DNA from 2 places in the Glutamicibacter mishrai genome. Region 1 is predicted to be linked to the other one. Evidence: predicted binding sites of a transcription regulator. Region 1 holds the regulator's gene; the other holds the start of a gene.
What was found. The regulator LexA, encoded in region 1, represses DNA repair genes until DNA is damaged. The targets are predictions, from matches to a motif close to TCGAACANNTGTTCGA.
Positions count from the first base shown of each region.

Region 2: a site for LexA is predicted at 3,114-3,129, ahead of D3791_RS12725 (HNH endonuclease signature motif containing protein). Genes of this name have one in related genera too.

Region 1 covers NZ_CP032549.1:2,906,861-2,913,914, forward strand. The annotation lists gene hflX (GTPase HflX) at 1-916, shown strand, start outside; gene D3791_RS13685 (ATP-dependent DNA helicase) at 909-2,906, shown strand; gene D3791_RS13690 (glycoside hydrolase family 76 protein) at 3,009-4,046, shown strand; gene lexA (transcriptional repressor LexA) at 4,114-4,833, opposite strand; gene D3791_RS13700 (LysM peptidoglycan-binding domain-containing protein) at 5,092-5,445, shown strand; gene D3791_RS13705 (histidinol-phosphate transaminase) at 5,529-6,635, shown strand; gene hisB (imidazoleglycerol-phosphate dehydratase HisB) at 6,658-7,054, shown strand, end outside.
Region 2 covers NZ_CP032549.1:2,697,958-2,705,011, forward strand. The annotation lists gene D3791_RS12705 (bifunctional o-acetylhomoserine/o-acetylserine sulfhydrylase) at 1-437, shown strand, start outside; gene metX (homoserine O-acetyltransferase MetX) at 440-1,573, shown strand; gene D3791_RS12715 (SGNH/GDSL hydrolase family protein) at 1,646-2,503, opposite strand; gene D3791_RS12720 (SHOCT domain-containing protein) at 2,562-2,972, opposite strand; gene D3791_RS12725 (HNH endonuclease signature motif containing protein) at 3,262-4,821, shown strand; gene D3791_RS12730 (alpha/beta hydrolase) at 5,222-5,872, shown strand; gene D3791_RS12735 (RNA-binding S4 domain-containing protein) at 5,873-6,103, opposite strand; gene D3791_RS12740 (glycine--tRNA ligase) at 6,284-7,054, shown strand, end outside.

The sequences.
Region 1 (7,054 bases):
GGTCGAGCTAGCCCAGCTTGAATACCTCCTGCCACGTCTTCGTGGTTGGGGTGAATCGATGTCCCGTCAGGCTGGTGGACGCGTCGGTGCGGCCGGTGGCGGTATCGGTTCGCGTGGTCCCGGTGAAACCAAGATCGAAATGGACCGTCGTCGCATTCGTGACCGCATGGCGAAGCTGCGTCGTGAAATCAAGGCCATGAAGCCTGCGCGTGAAGCAAAACGAGCCAATCGCAAGCGCAATGAAGTACCAGCCGTGGCTATCGCCGGGTATACGAACGCTGGCAAGTCCTCTTTGCTCAACCGTCTGACCAACGCCGGCGTGCTGGTGGAAAACGCATTGTTCGCAACGCTGGATCCGACCGTGCGCCAGTCCTCGACTGAAGACGGGCTGACCTACACGCTGGCGGATACCGTCGGGTTCGTTTCGAACCTTCCCACTCAGTTGGTTGAAGCCTTCCGTTCAACTTTGGAAGAAATCGCCGATTCGGATCTCATCTTGCACGTCGTGGATGCCTCGCACCCCGACCCAGAGGGACAGATCCAGGCTGTTCGAACAGTACTTGGCGAAGTCGATGCATTGAATATCCCTGAAATCATCGTCCTGAACAAGGCAGATGTTGCGGATCCATTCGTCATTGAGCGCATCCGTAATCGCGAATCGAATACCTCAGTGGTGTCCGCGCACACGGGTGAGGGTATTGAAGAGCTGCTGGAGAAGATCAGCACTTCGATTCCGCGCCCTGGTATTCAGCTGGAGGTCCTCATCCCGTATAACCGCGGGGATTTGATCGCCAAGTTGCACCAGAGCGAATCTGAGATCTTGGAGAGCGAACACCTGGAAAACGGCACTCGACTGATCGTGAAGGTTCGCGATTCACTCGCTGCAGAGTTGGAGACTTTCAACATTCATGGATAAGCAAGAGCAGGCCCTTGGGCTTCTTGAGGCCGCGGTAACTTCCATGGGCGGTGCCATGCGCACCGGCCAGCAGGAAATGGTCAAGCACGTGGTGACTGCCCTGGAAGACGAAGAGCATTTGCTGGTTCAAGCCGGTACCGGAACGGGAAAGTCCATGGGCTATCTCATTCCGGCGCTCGCGCATGCGCAAACTAGCGCCAAACCGGTAATTGTTTCTACCGCAACTCTCGCATTGCAGTCCCAGATTGTCGGTCGCGATGTGCCGCGGTTACTTGAATCGCTCAAGGGCAAGCTCTCCCGCCCCATGGATGTAGCCCTGCTTAAGGGCCGATCTAACTACCTGTGCCAATACAAGCTAGGCGGGGGATACCCCGACGATGAAGGCACATTGTTCTCGATGGACGAGCCAGCGGTCCCCGCAGGCACGACTTATTCGCCACTGGCAAGCGAAGTGATGAAGCTTCGAGACTGGGCTGAGCGCACGGATACCGGAGACCGGGACGAGCTGGTGCCCGGCGTCAGCGACAAAGCGTGGAAGCAAGTCTCGGTATCCGCGATGGAGTGCTTGGGTTCTCAAAAGTGCCCCATGGCCGACGAATGCTTTTCGGAGATGGCACGCGCTCGTGCGGCAGAATCCGACGTGGTAATCACGAATCACGCATTGCTGGCGGTTTCCGCCTTTGAGGGGTTGTCGGTACTGCCTGATTTTGATGTCGCGATTATTGACGAGGCCCATGAGCTTCAGGATCGTGTGACCAGTTCCGTATCTGGTGCTCTGTCCGCGCGAATGGTGATGACTGCTGCTGGTGGCGCCAAACGCCACTGCGGTGTGAACGTTGATGAAATGGTCAAGGCAGCGAACCGACTGGAGAAGTCCCTGACTGGGATTCCTACTGGGTTGTTGGAGCATGGCCTGCGTGAAGATATGGGAATCGCGCTTAACGACATCGTTGAACAGGCGCGGCTGGCCTTGGCCTTGTCCAAGCCAGAAGCCAATGCACCTGCTGACGGCGGACGTCAGACGGCACGCTCCCAGCTGCAGGCCGTCATGGATGACGCCATTCGAATGCTTGAATCCGAAGAACGAAGAGAAGTTCTCTATACGACGCGCCCTCGGGAATTTGTCGAGGGCCGTGGCTATGTTGAGGCGGAAGAGTCCCAACCTGCAACGTTGAATGTGGCACCGCTATCGGTGGCAGGAAAACTCCGCGAAGGCCTTTTTGATGGCCGTACCGTGGTGCTCACCAGCGCGACCTTGGCCATCGGATCCCAGTTTGATGCGGTGGCCGGTTCGCTGGGGCTGATGGGAGCCGGTGCTCCGTCATGGACCGGCGTTGATGTGGGCAGCCCATTTGATTATCCGAAGCAGGGCATCTTGTACGTCGCCAAGCACCTGCCAAAACCGGGCCGCCAACTCGCGGCCGAGACGCTGGACGAAATTGAAGATCTGATCAAAGCGTCTGGTGGTGGAGCTTTGGCGCTCTTCACATCGAAGCGTTCGGCTGAAGAAGCTGCAAGCATTTTGCGGGAGCGCCTGGATGTAGACATCTTGTGCCAGGGCGAAGCAAGCATGAAGTCCTTGGTTGAGCAGTTTGCGGCCGAGCGGGATACCTGTCTTTTCGGCACGATGACGCTGTGGCAGGGAGTCGATGTTCCTGGGGATTCCTGCCGTTTGGTCATCATCGACAAGATTCCATTCCCGAGACCTGACGATCCAATTTCGAAGGCTCGTACCGAGGACGTCGCCAAACATGGTGGCAATGGTTTCATGCAGGTCTCTGCCACGCATGCCGCGATTCGGTTAGCTCAGGGAGCCGGTCGATTGATCCGTTCGGTCAACGACCGTGGCGTGGTTGCCATCCTTGATTCGCGAATGGCTACGGCTCGTTATGGCAGCTTCCTGAAGGCTACTCTGCCTCCGATGTGGCCAACCGTGGACAAGAAGGTTATTTCTGGGGTTCTGGAGCGGTTGAAGCCCGCTGAAAAGTAGGCTCCAGCTTGTGGGCACCCGAACCTGGTGTCCATGGCTAGCTGAGTGTACTAATGTCTGTGCCACGGGGAAGTCCGAGAATCGGAAGGCAAGATGAAGTCCATGAAGGAGCTGGCGCGTGCCGCGGCTGAAGATACGCACGCCCGTTTTGGCCATAGGCTATTCGGCCTGCCAGGTACGTGGATCGGCCGTCCGTATAGTCTTCGGCACCAGTTGCACGACGGAAGCATGCTCAGCGATATCAACGGTTTTTCGCATCCGTTTGCTGAGTGGAACTACTGGTGGCAGGCCCACTACTTGGATGCCATAATCGATGACGGGTTGGCTTATTTGGCCGATGGCGATCGCGGTGCTGCCCAGAACGAATTACGCCGGGCCAAAGACTTGCTGGCTGGCATCCGAGTGCGGAACTTCGGGGTATTCCCCAACTATTTCTTTGACGATATGGCATGGCTGGCTTTGGCTTGCCAAAGGCTGGTTGGTTTTTCGCGACAGGTTGAAGGACGCAGCCATCGTGGTGCCAAACAGGCCGTGACAACCTTGCGCAAGCAACTCGAAGGCGGCATTGATGACGTCTTGGACGGTGGCCTGTACTGGTCGCGTAAGCGAGACTTCAAGAATGTTCCGGCCAATGCTCCGGCCGCGCTATTTTTCGCGCGCAGCGGTGACCGCGATCAGTCCAGAAAGCTCCTCGACTGGATGCGGACTAAGCTTTTTAGCGGCCATCAGGGACTGTATTTAGATGGACTGCGAATTACTTCCTCAGGGCACAAGATGGAAGAAGCGCTGTACACCTACAACCAGGGGCCAATACTTGGAGCGTTGCTTGAGCTGGGCACTGCCGTCGATTTGGACCACGCCGGAACGCTGGTCCGGGCTACTCGTCGGCATCTGGCTGATGAAGCCGGCATTCTGCCCGTAAACGGAGGAGGAGACGGTAATCTGTTTGCCGGAATCCTCTGCCGCTATTTAGCCCTGTGCGTCAATGACGAGCGATTGGATCATGAAGTTCGAGATATGGCTCAGCAGATGATTTCGTCGACCGCGGGCAGTCTTGTCGATGACGAGCCCCGGCGGCTCTCAGCAGCAGTTCAGCGATGGATGGTCTTCAGCGCTGCAGATCGATGCGATTCGAAGTGAAAACCTGTAGATAGCAAACACGGAAACGGCGCCGAAGCTCATGCATCGGCGCCGTTTTGAGATGTGGTTAGAGCGAGCGCATCACCGAAACAACACGACCCATGATCTTTGCAGCGTCGCCAAGAATCGGCTCGTAGCGCGAGTTCTGCGGAAGCAGCCAGGTGTGCCCATCGCGCTGCCGGAAGGTCTTGACGGTAGCTTCCTCATCGAGCAGCGCAGCGACGATATCACCGTTCTCTGCATTTTGCTGACGGCGGACGACCACCCAGTCCCCATCACAGATGGCTGCATCAACCATGGAATCGCCAGAAACCTTGAGCATGAATAGTTCGCCGTGCCCGACCAACTGGCGAGGCAACGAGAAAACATCTTCAACGGACTGATCGGCAAGGATCGGACCACCGGCGGCGATTCGTCCTACCAGTGGGACCATCGTGGTGTCAGCGGACGTGCTGAGCTCGATCACCATCGCATCCTCGGCGGCCTTGGTGTCGGCATCCTCGGGGGTCGCCGGATTCTCTGCATCATCCGCGAGCTGCAGCGGCAACAGAATTTCCATGGCGCGCGGACGGCGTGGATCTCGGCGAATGTATCCAAGCTTTTCGAGCTGGCTCAACTGGTGAGTGACGCTTGAGAGGCTCTTGAGTCCTACCGAGTCGCCAATCTCACGCATGGATGGTGGATAGCCGTTCTTGCCGATTGCTCGCTGGATGGTTTCCAGGATCTTCTTTTGGCGAATCGTCAGCGAGCGTGCATTCGATCGGGGAGTGCGTTGTGAAGCTGACATGAGATTTTGCCTTCCCTAGCTATCTGACGAAAGTTCAGTGGTCCAAACTGTCGGAGCCAGATGGTGTGATGTTTTCATTGCTCGTCTACTTCGAAATCTTAGTGGATAAGCGAGTTTCTTTCAAAGATTTGTTCGAAAACTTCTGGACAAGTCGGACGAAGCTCTGTTAGAACAGATGTACTAGTTTCGAACACTTCTTCGAAACATAGGCATCGAACACAACTTCGCACCACTCGATAAACTTGAGGAGATAAGGTCATGGCAACTGTCGCACTTGACTCAAATCAAACCCGGACTCCAATGAAGATCCGCATCAACCGCCGTGGTTGGGCGGTATTGGTAGGCATTCCCGTATTTGCACTTACTGTTGCAGCCGCATTCTTCTTCTCGATGTTTGCCTCCAATGCTCACGCATCCTCTGAACTGCCAACGGGTGTCGAAACAATTGACGTGACTGTTATTCCTGGTGACACCGTCTGGAGCCTTGCCAAGGAGTACGCGCAGGGCTATGACGTCACTTCGGCAGTCAACCACATCTCGGAACTCAATTCCCTGCAGGGGAGCGAAATCCACGTGGGCGACTCGCTGTCGATTCCAGTCCTCGCTGGCTAAGGACTCGAAGTGAGTCGGGGGGATTGTTACCTTGACTCGTAGCGGATTCACCCGCGAAGCTGGTCCCCACGTAGACTAAATGCGTGAATGACCGCAGTGAACTTTTGAGTCAGCTGCCCTTGCGTGAGAATCTCCGCGGGCTATCCCCATATGGCGCACCGCAAATCGACGTGCCCATCCAGCTGAATGTCAACGAGAACACCCATCCGCTTCCTCAAACTGTCGTGGAAGCCATTGCGCAGGAAGTCGCTAAAGCGGCGACTAGTCTGAACAGATATCCAGATCGTGAATTCACCGAACTGCGAGAACTTCTTGCCGATTATCTTGGTCACTCCCTGACCGCCGAGAATATCTGGGCGGCGAACGGATCCAACGAAATCCTGCAGCAGATCCTACAAGCCTTTGGCGGACCTGGGCGGAGCCTCATGAGCTTCGGCCCTACCTATTCCATGTATCCGTTGCTCGCTAGCGGGACTGATACGGCTTACATCGCCGGAGAACGTTCAGAGGACTTCACCCTCTCCGCAGAATCAGCCGCGCAACAAGTCCGCGAACATAAGCCGAACATCGTCTTCCTGTGCTCCCCCAACAACCCCACAGGTACTGCGCTCGGCCTCGACGTGATCACTGCTGTCTACGATGCCGCGAGCGAGCACAACGGCATGGTCATTGTGGATGAGGCCTACGCCGAATTTTCCCTGTCGAGCACAAAATCAGCGCTGACCCTGCTTGAAGGACGGCAGCGCTTGATCGTCTCGCGCACCATGTCCAAGGCCTTCGGCCTGGCGGGCGCCCGCGTTGGCTACCTCGCAGCAGCGCCCGAAGTCACCGATGCGATCCGCCTCGTGCGATTGCCTTACCACCTGTCGGCTGTCACCCAGGCAACAGCAATTGCGGCGCTGAAAAACATTGATCTTTTGCTGGCCCAGGTAGAAGACATCAAGTCCCAGCGAGACCGAATTGTTGCCCGTCTCAAAGAGCTGGGGCTCAATCCTTCAGTCTCAGACTCCAACTTCGTCTTCTTCGGCGGACTGGAGAACCCTCACGCGGTATGGGAAGGCCTATTGGAAGCTGGCATTATTGTCCGCGACAATGGGATCCCGGGAACTCTGCGTGTAACTGCCGGAACCGAATCAGAAACTACTGCGTTCTTGGATCACCTAGCCGAGCTGCTCGGTGCGGAAAAGTAAGCAAGAACAAGCGAAGGAAGACATGTCTGCCGAATTGATTGGCGCACGTCGCGCCCGCATGGAACGCGTCACCAGCGAATCGTCTGTATTCGTGGAACTGGATCTCGATGGCACCGGCGTGTCAGAGATCAGCACTTCGGTGCCGTTCTACGACCACATGCTCACCGCGCTGTCGAAGCACTCCCTGATCGACCTGACAGTCCGAGCCACGGGCGATACCCACATCGACGTGCACCACACCGTCGAAGACACCGCGATCACTATTGGCGAAGTGCTGCGCGTAGCCCTGGGCAACAAGGCGGGAATCCGACGCTTCGGCACCGCATACGCTCCTTTGGATGAAGCGCTCTCGCGCTCGGTTGTGGACGTTTCGGGCCGCCCATACCTGGTTCACACCGGTGAACCGGCAGGGCAGGAAT
Region 2 (7,054 bases), 210 kb from region 1:
AAAATGCGCGCGAGGTAGCCAGCTGGCTCGAAGCCCGCGCCGAGGTGCAGAAGGTCGCCTATGCGGGCCTGGCCTCCTCGCCATGGTTCGAGCGCGCGAAGAAGTATTCCGAGCACGGTGCCGGATCGATTATCGCTTTCGAGCTTGCCGGTGGCGCTGCCGCCGGACAGGCGTTTGTCAACGCGCTGGAGCTGCACTCGCACGTGGCCAACATCGGCGATGTCCGCTCGCTGGCCATCCACCCGGCCTCCACCACCCACGCACAGCTTTCCGAGGCCGATCAGATCGCCGCCGGCGTAAGCCCCGGCCTGGTCCGCATCAGCGTCGGCCTGGAGAACATCAAGGACATCCTCGCCGACTTGGAACTGGGCTTCAACGCTGTTGCCGCCCTGGATTCCGCGGCCGGCGATAACAAGGAATTGCAGGAAACCCTTTAGGAATGGCATCCATTGCAACCACCGAAGAACCACAGCTCGCCGGCGGCCAAGACGGCATGATGCGCCGTAGTGCCGTCGGTGAGCACCACTTCGAATTCGGCGGCTACCTGCCGCAGGTAGAGCTGGCCTATGAGTCCTGGGGAACCTTGGATGACGACCGGTCCAACGCCGTGCTGGTAATGCACGCGCTGACCGGCGACGCCCATGTTGCCCAAGGCGACGCGCACAGCGCTGGCTGGTGGGACGGATTTGTCGGCCCCGGGGCCACGATCGACACCGATAAGTACTTCGTGCTTGCCGTGAATATGGTCGGCGGCTGCAATGGATCCACCGGCCCGTCCTCGCTCGACGAGCACGGCGTGCCCTACGGCTCACGCTTCCCGTTCGTCACCATCAAGGATTCGGTGCGCCTTGAAGCCCGCCTCGCGCAATTGCTGGGAATCACCTCCTGGCATGCGGTGATCGGCGGATCGATGGGTGGCGCGCGAGCGTTGGAGTACGCGGTCGAATTCCCCGAACAGGTCAAGAACCTGGTGGTGATGGCTTCCTGCGCCCAAGCCACGGCCGAACAGATCGCCTTCGCCCAGGTGCAGGCCCAGTCCATCAGGCTGGACCCGAACTTCAACGGCGGCGATTACTACAGCAACGGGGCTCGTCCGGATGCCGGGCTCGGCCTGGCTCGGCGCCTTGCGCACATCACCTACCGCTCGGCAGCCGAGCTGGAGGCCCGCTTCGGGCGCACCGCGCAGCCCGGCGAGCAGCCCACAGGCCAGCTGGACGGCCCGCGCGGCCGCTACCAGGTGGAAAGCTACCTGGATCATCAGGCCACCAAATTGGTGAACCGCTTTGATGCCAACAGCTACCTGGTGCTGACCGAGGCGCTGATGAGCCACGATGTGGCCCGCGGCTACGAGTCGCTGCAGGTCGCCTTGGCGCGCCTGGACAAGGTCAACGTGGTGGTTGCCGCGGTCAACTCGGACCGCCTGTATTTCCCGGAGCAATCCGAGATGCTTGCGGCCAACTTGGCGACCCCCACGACGGTGCATTACATCGATTCGCCGATCGGCCACGATGGCTTCCTGACCGATGCCAGCCAGCTCGACGGAGTCTTGCGCAGCCGGGTTTTCAGCCGCTAGAAGCATAAAGCGAAGGGACAGCTCCCACCAGTGATCGGTGGACGCTGTCCCTTCGTGCTGTCTAATGCCCGGTTACTGCGCGCTGTCGCCGGCGCCCAGCGAATCATTGGGCTTCGGCGCGGTGAATGGCGCAGCCGACGGGCGCTTGGGGGTAATGCCATCGCCTGAGGACTGGTGGCGCAACCGGCGCAGCACCCACGGCGCCAGGTGCTCGCGAGCCCACTGCAGGTCTTCGATCCGCGCCTCGCGCCAGCTTCGGATATCTGCCGCCGGCGCGACCTCGGTGTCGATCGAATGCGGCACGTTCAAGGATTCCAACGCCATGGCGGCAATGCGCTGATGGCCCATGGGGGAGAAGTGCAGGCGATCCGGCGCCCACATCTGGGCCTGATGCAATTCGCGCAGCGCCCACATGTCGGCCACAATCGCGTCGTACCGCGCAGCCACGGTGCGAATATTCTCGTTGTAGATGGCCACCTTGCCGCGGATGCTTCCCAGCACCGGCGTATCGCGGATATCAGGACCGGTGACGATCAGCAGGGTCGCGCCCGTCGCGCTGAGCTTCGATACCGCGCCGTCAAGAATGTCGGCGATCTTATCCGGATCCCCGCCTGGCCGCAGCACGTCGTTGCCGCCGGCGCACAAGGAGATCAGGTCCGGCTTCAAATCAATGGCGGGAGCTACCTGTTCGGCCACGATCTGTCCGATCAGCCGGCCGCGGATTGCCAGGTTTGCGTAGGCGAAATCTGGAACTGTGCTGCTCAGCTCCTGAGCCAGTCGATCGGCCCAGCCCAAGTGCCGGCCGGGATTTGATGGATCGGGATCGCCGATTCCTTCGGTGAACGAGTCACCCAATGCGACATAACGACGCCAAGGATGAAGCGACTCTATTGCGGATTCGGGAGTTTCAAGGTCAAAATCTTTAGGCACAATCTACATTGTTACCCTATGGTAACTATCCGTCAATCAGTCTTGGGGATGATCTGCTTCACCCCTCGCCCCAGCCTTTGAGCAGATCCTGGCGGGCCTGCAAATATTCATCGTTCGAGATGACACCGCGGGACCGCAGGCTCGTTAGCTCCTCCAGCTTTGCTTCCAACGACTGCTTCGGTGCCAATAGATTGGATTGTGCCAATTTAGTCTTCAAATCGGTTTCGAAAGTAATAGGATCCAGGCCCGCGCTTTTGATCTTGCGCGAATTCCGTGCCTGGGCATAAACAATGAAAATCACGACGGCGACGAAAACTACGGCAACCAACCCTAAGAGTATGGGCATCACGGAGAATGTGGCATCAACAAGATCGGAACTCGTGGAAAATTCATCCTCCATGTATCCAAAGCTGGCTTCATCGGTTGGCAGTGACTTGTCATAGTCATAATTAACCTCGCTGCTTCTCATTGCACCTTCGTTCGTCGGCACCTGGCAATATCGCCAGGGAAATAATCATTAGTTTGGGCAAATAGATCTTATTACTAGTCAAGCATGGTTTATTTGATAGAACTTGCTGAACCTGGAACTTTTATCAAATCGCAATCAACATCAAGTGGCTGTTCGCGTCTTCGAATCTGCGCAGGCTTGAAGACCATCCTTTTTCTCGGCTGAAATTTTCGGGCAAAAAACAGAGATCATTGTCCACAATCCGTATGATTCCGGGCTATTTTGTCGGACGCTCGCGGGAAAATTAGATATGAGCAATCCAAATTATTCTGAAGATTATGACGATGAACATCGTCTACCGCTGAGCCCTCCGGGCACTCGCAAGGAGTCTCGTCCACGCTCCATCTTTTCGCAGTATCTTTCGCATCAGATTTTTTATGGACCGGTCATGAAGCGAGCTGAAGACCTGTTTAACGCGGGGCCGGTGCAAAGTGCTTCTGATGCACTAGAACGTCTGAGGACCATTCAGCAGCTCCATGGCTCCTTGGACGCTATGACGTCCACCTTACTGGCGGATACTGTTGAGCAGATTGGAGTGGGCTTCGTAGATAACCTTGCTGAGCTGCGCGCTTCCAACCCGGACGATGTTCGCGAAGCTGAGCGGAGTGCCGAATTCTATCGTGTAGACCCCAGCTCTGATCAGACGATCAATGCCAATTTTGTGGCCGAGGCCGCGGTTGCGCTGAGGGAAACTCCGCAAATGGTGGGCAAGCGCATGTTCTATGCAAAGGGCTTGCGCCATGTCTGCAATGACACTTTGATAGCACTTGCTGCCGGGGAAATCACGGTCAAGGCGGCTCACTACATTGTGAAGTTCTCGCAGGACTTGGCACCAGAGCAAATCGAGATCATGGAGCATCTCTTGCTACCGCTTGCAAAGACTGCCAGCGACGACACTGTCTATCAGAAAGCACGCAGGCAACATGATCGGATGAATCCGGAATCAGCGCAGGAACGCCGCAATAAGTCAGAGGCCGCGCGTAAGGTAACGCACTGGTTCGACGACGCTTCCGGTATGGGAACCATCCAGCTGACCCACCGTTCCGACGTCATCAAGTCCATCATGAGCACTCTTCGTTGGACGGTGGGCCAAGATAATGATCCAAAAGATGAACGCACTCTTGAGCAGCAGATGGCAGACGTGTATGCGGATGCCTTGATCAATGGCTGGCCTGGTAGCGACGGTTCGCCGCTGAAGCCTCGCTTATCGATCACTATTCCAGCGTTGGAAATGCTGGCGAATCCCAACAAAGCCCTTGCTGATTTGGAAGGCGTTGGGCCTATCCCCGTTGGATTAGCGCTTGAGCTGGCGAAAGACGCTCCATCATTCCAGCGGGTCCTCACTGATCCGTGGACCGGCGCGGTAATTGATGTTGAACGTAGGAAGTACACCCCAACGCAAGGAATGAAGGACCTCCTGCGGCACAGGGATGTTCACTGTTGTTTCCCCGGATGCCGGCGCCCTGCTGACGTTTCGGAAATGGATCATATTGATGACTGGGCGCATGGTGGAGAGACTGACCGCGACAATATGCATCTGCTGTGCAAGCAGCATCAGATGTTCAAGCACGCACTGGGGTGGAAAATCCATGCAAGGCCCGACGGGACGAGGTCTTGGCTCACGCCGCATGGGCTGCATGTCATCATCACGCCGGAAAGCGTTGACGTTGTTGAAAACCTGGATCATATAAATGATCACTGTCCTCAGAGGCCTGAACCGCCACTAATCCCGCAGGTCCAGCTCAATGCGGATACGCTTCGGGTTCTCAGCTATCCGGAACAGCCGGAATCAAATCTTAATTCCGCCTGATTTGGCGGACCCAAAGTGATTCGTTGAATGACAAAAATTTTCAGTCATTAAGGGACTTCAAACCACCCATAATCATTTACCGGTATCGGCGATGAAGCTGATGACCTTAGATCCATGCGGCCTCAAACCGTCGGAATGCCGACTACAAGAATTCCTGTCGGCGTGAATGAAAATTTTTTTCAGTCAGTAGATGCGGAACTGCCTGACGATTGGTCCTACTCCACGGTCGGATCCATATTGACAAGTTTTTTCAGTCACGAAGACGAGTGGGTGGGAACTTCTGTGCATCCGCAGAGGTGGTGATCCACGAGATGGAATGACAAGATTTTTCGTTCACTAGCCAAAGGACATAGGGCAATAGGCCCAACCTCGACGATGTCTATTCGCTAATCTTGAGCACATGACTTCATCCGATACCGCGCCAGTGGCCATCATTTCCCGCAACGACGATTCTCGCTTGGGCACCCCGTTGCTGGTGTTCCTGCATGGTTATGGATCAAATGAACAAGACCTGATGGGTCTATCGCGCTACCTGCCCGAAGAGTTCACCTACTTATCCGCGCGCGCACCGCTGCAGGCTGGGCCAGGATTCTGCTGGTTCCCGCTCACGCAAGAAATCGACTATTCGAGTGAAGCCGTTTCACATAGCGTTGTTGCGTTGTGGCAGTTGCTGGAGCCACTGAGCAAGCAGCACTCCTCGATCACGCTGCTGGGTTTCTCGCAGGGGATGGCAATGGCAACATCCTTGGCCCGATATCAGCGCGAGGCCATTACCGCAGTGGTTGGCCTATCAGGCTTTGCCGTTGAACCACGAGACCTAGAGATCTTCGACGACGAAAAACTGCAGCAGAACCCGATTCCGCTGTTCTGGGGCAGGGACCTTGCCGATCCGGTGATTACCCAGGACAAGATCGCGTTCACGCTTGGATGGGTGTCCAAGCATGCCGAGCTGACCAGCGAGACCTACCCGCAAATCGGGCACTCGGTCAGCATGGATGAACTTGAAGACGTCGATGCGTTCCTCAAGAAAGTGGTGCTTGGGCAGGAGTAACTACTGCTGGGAGGTCACTTTAACGCACTCGCCGTTAACGCAGACGACGTCGCCGGGGCGGATCTGGGCCCCGCGGCGGGTATCCACTGCGCCATTGACCGTGACAACGCCTTCGGAAATAAGCTCCTTGGCGTGGATGCCGTCTTCGGCAAGGGAAGCCAGTTTAAGCAGCTGGCCCAAGCGGATCGATTCGTCGCGGATTTCTAGGTCAAAAGCTTCGTTGGCACTCATGGCTACTATTCTTCCCTATAACTGGGCCAGCCGCGCCACGATGAGGGCAAGAGCGGGGAAGTTCACTTTCGCGTTACCCGCATTCACTTAGTCTCACGGCCTTGGAAACGATACCCTTGAACGGTATGTATTTTTCTACGGACCGCAACCAGCGGCCTCGTAATTTCCATTGGAGTTGATATGGCGCCACAGTCCAAGCTAGATCAGGTAATTTCCCTCGCAAAGCGTCGAGGCTTCGTTTTCCAGGCTGGTGAAATTTACGGTGGTTCCCGTTCCGCATGGGATTACGGACCCCTCGGTACCGAACTGAAGGAAAACATCAAGCGCGAGTGGTGGCAGAACTTTGTCCGCGGCCGCGAAGACATGGTTGGCCTGGACTCGTCCATCATCCTGCCAAAGGCTGTCTGGGAAGCTTCCGGACACGTAGCTACTTTCACCGATCCACTGGTCGAGTGCATCCAGTGCCACAAGCGCCACCGTCAGGACCACCTGATCGAGGCCTTCGAAGCGAAGAAGGGCCGCGCGCCAAAGGACGGCATGAGCGAGATTGCCTGCCCTGACTGCGGCACCAAGGGCCAGTTCACCGAGCCACAGATGTTCTCCGGTCTGATGAAGACCTTCCTGGGCCCAGTGGATTCCGAATCCGGCATGGCCTTCATGCGCCCAGAGACTGCTCAGGGCATCTTCGTGAACTTCGCCAACGTGCTCACTGCCAGCCGCAAGAAGCCGCCATTCGGCATCGGCCAGGTCGGCAAGGCCTTCCGTAACGAAATCACCCCAGGTAACTTCATCTTCCGCACCCGCGAGTTCGAACAGATGGAAATCGAGTACTTCACCGCTCCAGAGGATGCACCGAAGTACTTCGACCAGTGGGTCAAGGACTGCTGGGCATGGTTCCTGGATCTGGGTATCAAGGAAGAAAACCTGCGCCAGTTCGACGTGCCAGAAGAC